DNA from 3 places in the Exiguobacterium sp. CH10 genome. Region 1 is predicted to be linked to each of the others. Evidence: riboswitches for the same ligand, from Rfam matches in the RefSeq annotation. Region 1 holds a riboswitch; each other region holds the start of a gene.
The links. Region 1 has a riboswitch for S-adenosylmethionine ahead of KNP04_RS02985 (methionine ABC transporter ATP-binding protein). Riboswitches for the same ligand answer to the same signal wherever they lie in the genome.
Positions count from the first base shown of each region.

Region 2: linked by a shared signal. The riboswitch ahead of KNP04_RS05940 (2,3-diketo-5-methylthiopentyl-1-phosphate enolase) and the one ahead of KNP04_RS02985 (methionine ABC transporter ATP-binding protein) in region 1 are both predicted to bind S-adenosylmethionine.
Region 3: linked by a shared signal. The riboswitch ahead of KNP04_RS00475 (aminotransferase class I/II-fold pyridoxal phosphate-dependent enzyme) and the one ahead of KNP04_RS02985 (methionine ABC transporter ATP-binding protein) in region 1 are both predicted to bind S-adenosylmethionine.

Region 1 covers NZ_JACSKO010000001.1:575,109-578,384, reverse strand. Annotated here, with positions in the region: gene KNP04_RS02995 (PTS sugar transporter subunit IIC) at 1-529, opposite strand, end outside; gene KNP04_RS02990 (thioredoxin family protein) at 710-967, shown strand; SAM riboswitch class I at 1,418-1,524, shown strand; gene KNP04_RS02985 (methionine ABC transporter ATP-binding protein) at 1,602-2,630, shown strand; gene KNP04_RS02980 (methionine ABC transporter permease) at 2,620-3,276, shown strand, end outside.
Region 2 covers NZ_JACSKO010000001.1:1,188,410-1,191,685, reverse strand. Annotated here, with positions in the region: gene KNP04_RS05950 (methylthioribulose 1-phosphate dehydratase) at 1-250, opposite strand, end outside; gene KNP04_RS05945 (2-hydroxy-3-keto-5-methylthiopentenyl-1-phosphate phosphatase) at 247-897, opposite strand; gene KNP04_RS05940 (2,3-diketo-5-methylthiopentyl-1-phosphate enolase) at 894-2,048, opposite strand; SAM riboswitch class I at 2,119-2,220, opposite strand; SAM riboswitch class I at 2,426-2,528, shown strand; gene mtnK (S-methyl-5-thioribose kinase) at 2,611-3,276, shown strand, end outside.
Region 3 covers NZ_JACSKO010000001.1:88,548-91,823, reverse strand. Annotated here, with positions in the region: gene KNP04_RS00480 (AI-2E family transporter) at 123-1,223, opposite strand; SAM riboswitch class I at 1,382-1,481, shown strand; gene KNP04_RS00475 (aminotransferase class I/II-fold pyridoxal phosphate-dependent enzyme) at 1,560-2,735, shown strand; gene KNP04_RS00470 (iron-containing alcohol dehydrogenase) at 2,732-3,276, shown strand, end outside.

The DNA.
Region 1 (3,276 bases):
GTTGAAGATCCGTCATCGTCATGATGAGGTATCCGATGTATGTCGTGATCTGTGAAATATACGTCAATAAGAAGGCACCGATGCCGCCTGCGACGACAATGACTGTCATCGGCATGACGATGACCGTATACGTCTTCAAGTGGGGAGCGAGCTTCATGACAAGAATCGTAGCGATCGCAGCGGTCACACCGGCTGTGATCACGTCACCGATTCCGGCCATCACGAACGCACCTTCATTAATTCGAACGGCGCCACTGCCGACATAGGTTGCGATGGCAATCGTTCCTGCCTCTAAAATCGATCGTCCGAACTGCATCGCGACGGCAAGACCGATAATGGCCGGGAGGAGGCGCATCGCAATCGTCGTCGCATCCAATATGAATTGAAGAGACGGAAAATAAGGGAGTATAGCTTTCGTGAGTTCACCGAGCAGCGCGCTCGGGATGAGGGCGATCAGAATCGCCATGCTGAGACCGTTTAAGACGTTCATCGTAAATTGCTTTGTCGTACCAGTTGCTTGTTCCGTCATCATTCATTCACCTGTCCTTCTTCTTTGCTGTTATGTACAAAAGCGATAAAGTTAAAACCCATATTATTCCTATCAGACAGAAGAGTCAAGAGAATCATTGAAAAATTCTGAAATTTCACGAGAGCACGATTTTTGAACGGGACTCGAACGACTATTATAATGATAAGAGAGGTGAGAAAAATGATTACAGACGGATACTTATATATATACGCCCCAATGTGTGGTACATGCGCTGTCGCGGAGAAAATGTTGACGGTTGTCGAGGCGATCGACCCTGAAATTCAGATTGAAAAGCGCGATGCGAACTATATCCCAAAAGAACTTGAAGCTTATCAGGTGATGAGCGTCCCAGCGCTGTTAAAGCTTGAAAATGGCGAGGTTCGGGATCGTCTTTACGCTTTTCAAAACGTTCAACACGTCCTCTCTTTCGTAAAGTGAGAGAGGAACATTAGAATAATCTGAAAATTTTAAATAATCAGTTGACACAGAAAGTTCACGAATGGTATATTCATTACAACATCTTACTTGAACACAAAATAGGACGCGATATTCCCGACATCAAGACGTTTTGGTGAAGCCGCTGCTACCTTTATACGAATACACGTCAGTCTTCCCTTCGATTGTCCCCCAAAAAAATCAAGCGAAGAAAGACGTTCCGTATAATCGCACGGTCCAAATCAAGATCGAGTGATGATTGGTGAATCTCCCCCATATAAGGATGTAAATCTTGAACGGGCAAAAGATTTTCATCTATGGGCTGTCCTTCCGTGACTCAAGGTGCTACGTTCTGTGTCGTCCTCGGACGGCACCTTTTTTTGATTTTTTTGAAAAAATGATTTGACAGCAGAAAAAGCTGTCGCTATGATAAAGCTAATCGAATACACAACACTCTTATCAAGAGAGGCTGAGGGACTGGCCCTATGACGCCCAGCAACCGCGGAGCAATCCGAAATGGTGCTAATTCCAGCAAGGTGAGAAACCTTGAGAGATGAGAGCAATCGTTGTCCGTACGATAAAGTGCGCACGTTTGCTCAAACGTGCGCACTTTTTTTGTTGTCAGGAGGGAAAGGAATTGATTCAATTACGAAACGTCGCCAAATGGTTCGATACGAAGAATGGTCGTGTCCAGGCGGTGGATGATGTGTCACTAACGATTGATCGCGGTGAAATTTTTGGAATAATCGGATATTCGGGGGCGGGGAAGTCGACGCTCATCCGATTGCTCAACCGTCTCGAATCACCGTCTAGCGGTGAAATCGAGGTCGCCGGGAGTGAGCTCACGAAGCTCAGCCCGAAAGAATTACGAGGAGTTCGCAAGAACGTCTCGATGGTCTTCCAGCACTTTAACCTTCTGTGGTCGCGCACGGTCGCAGAAAACATCAGCTTCCCACTCGAATTGATTGGGGTACCGGCAAGTGAGCGGAAGCGTCGGGTTCAGGAACTCGTCGAGCTCGTCGGATTATCAGGTCGTGAAGACAGCTATCCGTCACAATTATCCGGCGGTCAAAAACAGCGAGTCGGGATTGCCCGCGCGCTCGCTACAAATCCAGAGGTGCTCCTCTGTGACGAAGCGACAAGCGCGCTCGACCCGAAGACGACGGATTCGATTCTTGAACTGCTCGTCAGCATCAATAAGAAGCTCGGATTGACAATCGTCCTCATCACGCATGAGATGCACGTCATCCAAAAGATTTGTCATCGCGTCGCCGTGATGGAGGCAGGGAAAGTCGTTGAGACAGGTCAAGTCTCTGACGTGTTCCAACATCCGGAGCAGCCAATCACAAAAGAATTCGTGAAACAAATCGGGGCAGTCGACGATCTGTCGCTCACGTTCGAACATTTGAAAGCACGCTATCCGAGTGGGCAAATCGTCAAATTGAAATTCTTGAACGAAACGGCAGAACAACCGATTTTGTCTGACGTCCTTAAGACGCACGACATCGGATTCAACATCATCGGCGGGAACGTGACCCAGTCACAAGTCGGTGCGCTCGGCACGCTATTCATCCAATTGATTGGGGAAGCACGAGAAATCGAACGCGCCATCGCGTCGATTCGTTCGCAATCAGTAGAAGTGGAGGTGGAAAGCGATGTTTCCTAACGTAGACTGGCAAATCATGATGGAACAGACATGGGAGACGTTGTACATGACGCTTGTCGCGGGTGTCGCGACGTTTGTGATTGGACTCGCTTTAGGTTTGATTCTTTATATTACAAACGAATCGCTATTATTGAAGAATCGTCCAATTTACGTCTTCGTCAGCGCGATCGTCAACGTGTTCCGTTCGATCCCGTTCATCATCTTAATCATCTTACTCATCCCGTTCACGTTGTTCCTGCTCGGTACGATGCTCGGTTCGACGGCGGCGCTTCCGGCACTCATCATCGGAGCGGCACCGTTCTACGCCCGAATGGTCGAACTTGCCCTTCGTGAAGTCGATCGTGGCGTCATCGAGGCAGCGGAATCGATGGGCGCGACGAAATGGCAAATTATTTATAAAGTCTTGATTCCGGAAGCTCTTCCGGCAATCGTTTCAGGACTCACGGTGACCATCGTTGCAATCGTCGGTTATACGGCGATGGCCGGTGTCGTCGGAGGCGGCGGACTCGGGAACTTGGCCTTCTTGGAAGGGTTCCAACGCTCACAAAATGACGTCACGTTTGTGGCGACGGTGCTCATCTTGATCATCGTGTTCGTCATCCAGTTCATCGGTGACCGACTCGTCACAAAAATTGATAAACGTTCA
Region 2 (3,276 bases), 610 kb from region 1:
CGACGTGTAGCAACGTCTCCGCGGACGGTTTGCCTGACTGTTCTCCAATCAATTGACCGGTCGCATCGACGAGAACGAAGTCTTCATCCGTACGCTTTCGTTTATCACGACCGCTTGCTGTCACGAGGAACGTCAGCGGGTCGTCCGATACGCGGATTGCCAGGTTGCCGCTCGTGCCGGGGAACCAGTCCCGTGCGGCGAGCTCGTCTTTAATGTCGGCAAGTTCGACCCATCGTTCTTGTACAGTCATACGTTCACTCCTTTCGTATAAGCTGAAATGTCATGGAATGTCTCGAACGGAACATAGTGAATTCCTTCCGCCTCGCATAGCGAAATCAGTTGACCGCGCGCATACACGACGTCGGCGCGTTTGGCGATTTCAAAATCGGTGACGGAATCCCCGATCACGATTAACGTGTCGGTAGGTGAGACGATCTGTCGGGCAATCGTCGGCTTGCAACATCCGCAATCATTCGAACAATGAACATCACATGAATGAGGCCATGTGACGCGCGCTGTCGCTTCTGAAAAATCAACGTGATTGCAGTAGATGTGTTCCGGTGCGACATGACCTTCTAGAATCGGATGGACGAAAAAGTCCATGCCTCCACTGACGACATCAAATCGAAAACCCTGTGATTGTATCTCTTGCAAAAACTCGACAAACCCCGCTCGAAGCGTGATGGTCGACTGCAGAAAGTCGCGATACAAAGTCTCCTGATGGCTCGGGAGCAGGCTGAACATCTGACCGACGCCTTCTCGAATGGAGAGCGTTTGGTTCAAAACACCATCTTTGAGTTCGACCCATTCAGGTGGGGCGAAGCGTCGCATCAACACGATGATGTTATCTTCTTCCGTGATGGTTCCGTCGAAATCACAGATGACGTGCGTACTCATCGCGCACCCCACGCATTCAGCGCAGTCGATAACGCATCGGTCTCGCTCGTTTTACCGATTACCTGATCGATTGCTTGGCGGAACGCCCTCGCTCCAGCAACCGCACCGTCGGGATGCCCATGAATCCCACCGCCTGCATTGATGACGACATCCGTTCCGAAGTCACGAATCAAATCCGGAACGAGTCCTGGGTGAATCCCGGCAGACGGGACAGTCAGAATCGGTTTCGTCCAATGGGATTCCGTCGCATACGTTTGAATCTGTTGTGTTTCGTCTTTCGGTGTCGAGAGTGAACCATATGGCGACGGGAAGAGCGTCAAGTCCGCCCCGGCGAGTCGAATCAGTTTCCCAAAGAGGAGGGAATGACGAATCGATCCGGTCAACGCTCCCGCAAAAGCAGGATGTGCCAAAATCGGGACGTGAATCTCAGGGTCTTTGGCGAGCTCTCGTAACACGTCAAGCCCGTACGTATACACGTTGAACAAAAATGCGGTCGCGCCTGCCTCGATCAAACGTTTTGCCTGATCGCGTAAGGTGAAAACGGGTCCGCTCAACGTGACGGCGTATAGAACGGAACGACCCGTCAATTCTTGATGTTCTTGAATGATCGATGCTCCAATTCGAGCCCGTTCGAGCGATGGGGTGAGCGGATTGTCATATAAAATCTCATCGTCTTTGACGAGGTCGATTCCGCCGTTGAATTGGTCACGGAGCTGTGTCGCCAAAAAGTCGAGATCCCGGCCGATGACACCTTTGAAGATGCTCATGGCGAGCGGTCGGTCGTGTACTCGAAGGATGTCGCGGACACCTTCAACGCCGAATGCGGCACCAGGAAAGTCCGATGCGAGCTCGTCCGGGAGCGTTAGGTCGACAAGTTGGACGCTTGGGTCGAGCGACAGCTTTCCGAATGTCGTCGTCAGAATGGACGAAAAGTCCGGTGTCACATTATGTAGCGGGTAACGAATCGAGAAGCGACTCGTCGTTTCCTGTTGGGAGATATCAATGACCTCACCGCGGAATGCCTGTAGTTGATGCTGTTCGAGATGGTTCAATTCGGTCCATGTCCCGACGGTCAGCTCATGTGCGATTTTCTCAGCCACGCGTTCGACGTGATCGGTATGTTTGATTTCATAAGTTGCGATGACTCCCATAAGTTCCTCCTTTCAGGTCAAACAAAAAATGACCTCTTGGCTTGGCAAGAGGTCATTCGAAAACAATGAACTCTTATCTCTCAGCGATAGCTGCAAGAATTAGCACCGTGCCATTACTGGTCGGTTGCTGCGACATCATCGGGCTTGTCCCTCCGTCTGCTCTTGATAAGAATAGTTGTGAAGTTGTGAAATTTAATTGAATTTTTACATAGAATCGCTCACTCGTCAATTCCTTTTTTTGAGAAAAAAAGTTTAAAAATAATGTTTCTATATATGCGTGTCAAAAATAGGGAGTCGACCGAAAATAGAGGATTGACAACTAGCGTGCCTAATCCGTAATATTCGTCTCAACACGTCAAACACAATTACATCATTTACTCTTATCGCGAGTTGGCAGAGGGAATTGGCCCTACGACGCCGCAGCAACCGACCATTTGGCACGGTGCTACATCCACCAGACATATGTCTGAAAGATGAGAGGAACAACCAATTTGGGTGTGCCTCTTTCTCGCGGAGAAAGGGGCTTTTTTCATGCATAGAGTTAAGAAAGGGGAAAATCTTCATGGCTTATGAGGCGTTTACAGAACAAAGTGTCGTCGAACACGTTCGACAGTTGGGGTTACTAGAAGAGGGGATTGCAGAATGTGAGGAAATCGGAGATGGAAATTTAAATCTCGTCTTTCGCATTCGTCAAGGAGAAACGTCATTGATCGTGAAACAGGCGTTGCCGTATGCAAAAGTCGTTGGAGAGAGCTGGCCGCTCACGCTTGACCGTTCGTGGATCGAACAACTGGCACTCCGTGAGTTTTCAAAAGTCGTACCACAATTCGTACCAGATGTACTCGGTAGCGACCGTGAACTCGCCTATACGATTTTAGAAGATTTGTCAGCGTTTGAAATCGTCCGGACGGGTTTCCTAAAAGGAGAGAGCTATCCGAATTTGGCGCGTCACGTCGGTACATTCCTCGGGGAAACGTTGTTTGCGACATCTGACTATGCGAAAGGACCGCTCGCCAAGAAACAAATCGAAAAAGAGTATTACAATCCAGAGCTATGCGACATCACAGAAAAACTGATCTTCACTGACCCGTATCGTGATGCAGAATCGAATCAAATCGAAGCGGCTCTTCGTCCGGACGTGGAGCAACTGTGGTCAGACCTCGCCTTGAAAATTGAAGTGACGAAATTGAAGGTTGGGTTCGTGACAAAACACGAAGCGTTGCTACAT
Region 3 (3,276 bases), 490 kb from region 1:
ACTTGAATGAATGGTTTCGAAGATACTACTGACATGGGAACCTCTCCTTTCTGTTAATTGTTGTTCTTCCCTTCAACTGTATGACACATTTCATCAATGTGTCAACAAATTATTGGAAGGATTTAGAGTAATTCATTTAAATTTTTTCGATTCAAACGATAATCAATCAGTCTAGACAAGACCACTTGAATCATCGCCGTGATCGGAACACTCACAAACATGCCGACGAGACCGAATAGACTTCCTCCGAGAATAATCGATGTGATGACCCAAAACGGAGTGATTCCGACGCTGTCACCCAAAATCTTCGGCCCGAGCCACAACCCGTCAAATTGTTGCAACAAGAAAATGAACAAGAGCACCAATACGGCGGTGAACGGATCATAGAAGTAAGTGATGATAAACGCTGGGATCATCCCGAGCAGTGGACCGACATAAGGGATAAAATTGAGCACCCCGACGATGACACCAAGAAGTAACGCGTATGGAGCCCCGATGATTAAGAGTCCGATGACAGCGAGAACACCGATGATCAGACAATCGAGTGATTTACCGATGATGTATCGTTTAAAAATGTAGTCCATCTCCTGAAAGATATCGATTGTCGTCTTCGCAGTACCCACGGGTAAAAGCGCGTAGAGAAGGCGCTTGAACATGCGAGCGAAAACTTCTTTGTCCTTTAACAGATAGATGGAGATGACAATCCCAATCAAGAAGTTGATCAATGTCATCGTGAAACTAGAGACATAACCGACAGAAGAGAGGACGGCCGTCTCGACCCATCCGGAATAACGATCCTCGAAGCGTGCAAAATCAATGGCCTGGGCAATCGTCGCGTTATAGTCTTTCAAGTAATTGTTTACGTCTCCTAAGAACGCATCGATTTGACGGATGTAGACGGGTAACTCCTCGATGAGTGATGAGAGACTCGAGTAAATCCGCGGGAACAACGTGACGACCGAGATCGCTAAAATCCCGATAAACGTGATATAGACGATGAGCAGACCTTGATATCGCTTCAAATGGAACCGTTCTTCAATATAAGAGAGTACGGTGTTAAGTAATAAAGCGATGGCAATCCCCATGATGATTGGGGTCAGTAACTGAAACGTGTACTGCAAAACACGTGAGATGGTATCTGGTTCACTGATGACCCGCCATAATACGAGTAAAATCAGACCAATCACACTGAGTTTCCAAATAAGTTGACGATTAAGCTCCAATGCTCTATCCCCTCATACAAATATAATTTTGCTACCCTTTTACTATGAATGTTTTTTGAGAAGGATTCAATAGATGTTCATCTTGAAAAAAATGTTTGACACCGTTGGAAATGTCTGGTTAAGTTAGGGACATACAAAAATTACATAGCGAATAACACTTTCTATCAAGAGAAGCGGAGGGACTGGCCCGATGAAGCTTCAGCAACAGATTGCAAAATACTGTGCTAATTCCAGCAAGGTGACCTTGAGAGATGGGAAGGTGGTTGACTACATACGTCTGTATTGAGCACCCCTTTCCTCAGAAAGGGGTGTTTTTTCGTATCAGGAGGAACAATCATGGCAGACAGACGTTCACAATTATTAAAATCTTTACCGACGCAACACTTCGTCGGATTAGCAGAAGAGGTCGCAGCGGTAGAGGCGAGCGGGAAGAGCGTCATCCGACTCGGGCAAGGAACACCCGATCTACCGACGCCCGCTCCAATCTGTGAGGCGCTCGAACGTGCCATCACGGACCCAGCCACACACCAATACGGTCCTTTTCGAGGACAGACCCGCTTGAAAGAAGCAGTCGCATCATTTTATTCTCGTGAATATGGTGTCGAACTCGACCCAGAACGAGAAGTCGCGATTTTGATCGGTAGCAAATCAGGCTTGATCACACTCCCACAATGCCTTCTCGAACCGGGTGACGGGATTTTACTCCCGAATCCGGGTTACCCAGACTACATCTCTGGAGCGCGGCTCGCAGGTGCAGAAATCATTGATTTGACGTTAAAAGAGGAACACGGCTTCCTTCCGGACTATTCAACACTCGACCCGTCCAACGCGAAACTCATGTATTTGAACTACCCGAGCAATCCAACAGGGGCTGTCGCGACTCCGGCTTTCTTTGAAGAGACCGTCGCGTTTGCGAAGAAGCATGATGTGATGGTCGTCCACGATTTCGCTTATGGAAGTATCGGGTTCGACGGTTATGTTCCACCGAGCTTCCTTCAGGCAGATGGTGCGAAGGAAATTGGAATTGAAGTATACACAATGTCGAAAGCGTTCAATATGTCGGGATGGCGGGTCGCCTTTGCTGTTGGGAATGCGGATATTATCGAAGCCATCAACACGTATCAAGATCACGTCCACGTGTCTGTCTTCTCGGCCATTCAAGAGGCAGCCATCGTGGCGTTAGAATCCCCACGTGACTTACGTGACGACCTAGCCTCACTTTACGAAACAAGACGAAACCGATTGATTGACGGGTTGCGCCGGGCAGGATGGGAGATTGAGGCACCGAAGGGTTCGTTCTTTGTATGGGCGAAAGTACCTGAGGGGGATGCAAAATCGTTCTCGACAAAATTACTCCACGAGGCGGGTGTTGCCGTCACACCAGGCTACTTCTTTGGAACAGAGGGAGAGCACCACATCCGTTTCGGTCTCGTATCGTCTGAACAGAAGATTGATGAAGCGGTAGAACGGATTGAGAGACTGTTTGCAGCTTATGAGGAGGTACATTTGTGATACGTCAAGCCGTGCTCGAATATGACCATTCGAATGATGCGCTCGAGGACCTTCATACGGTGATCGGGAATCGGGAGGCACTCATTTTGAGAGGATTGAACGGATACGGTGAAGCGGTACGCGTATCCCCTCGTCTAGCAGAAATTCCGAGTGTACGATTTTACGGTGAATGTTCAGACGAAGAAATAAATCGTTTGAATGCCTATCGACCCGACGTATGGATTGCCGTCGGCGGAGGTAAATTGATCGATACGGCGAAGCGGATTGCGGCCATTCAGTCGGTGCCGCTCATTGTCGTCCCGACACTCGTGTCAAACTGTGCCGCCTTCACACCTCTTAGCGTCATCTATACTGAGGAAGGATCCTATATCCGTTATGATACGTTTTCGGTCGTCATCGAGCGCGTCATCGCAGATGAACGACTGTTACGTGATTCACCTTACGACTATTTCAAAGCCGGCGTGATCGATACGGTCGCAAAGTGGTTCGAGGCCCGATATATTAGTGGGACGACATCAAAGGATGCAGGGATTCAGTCAGG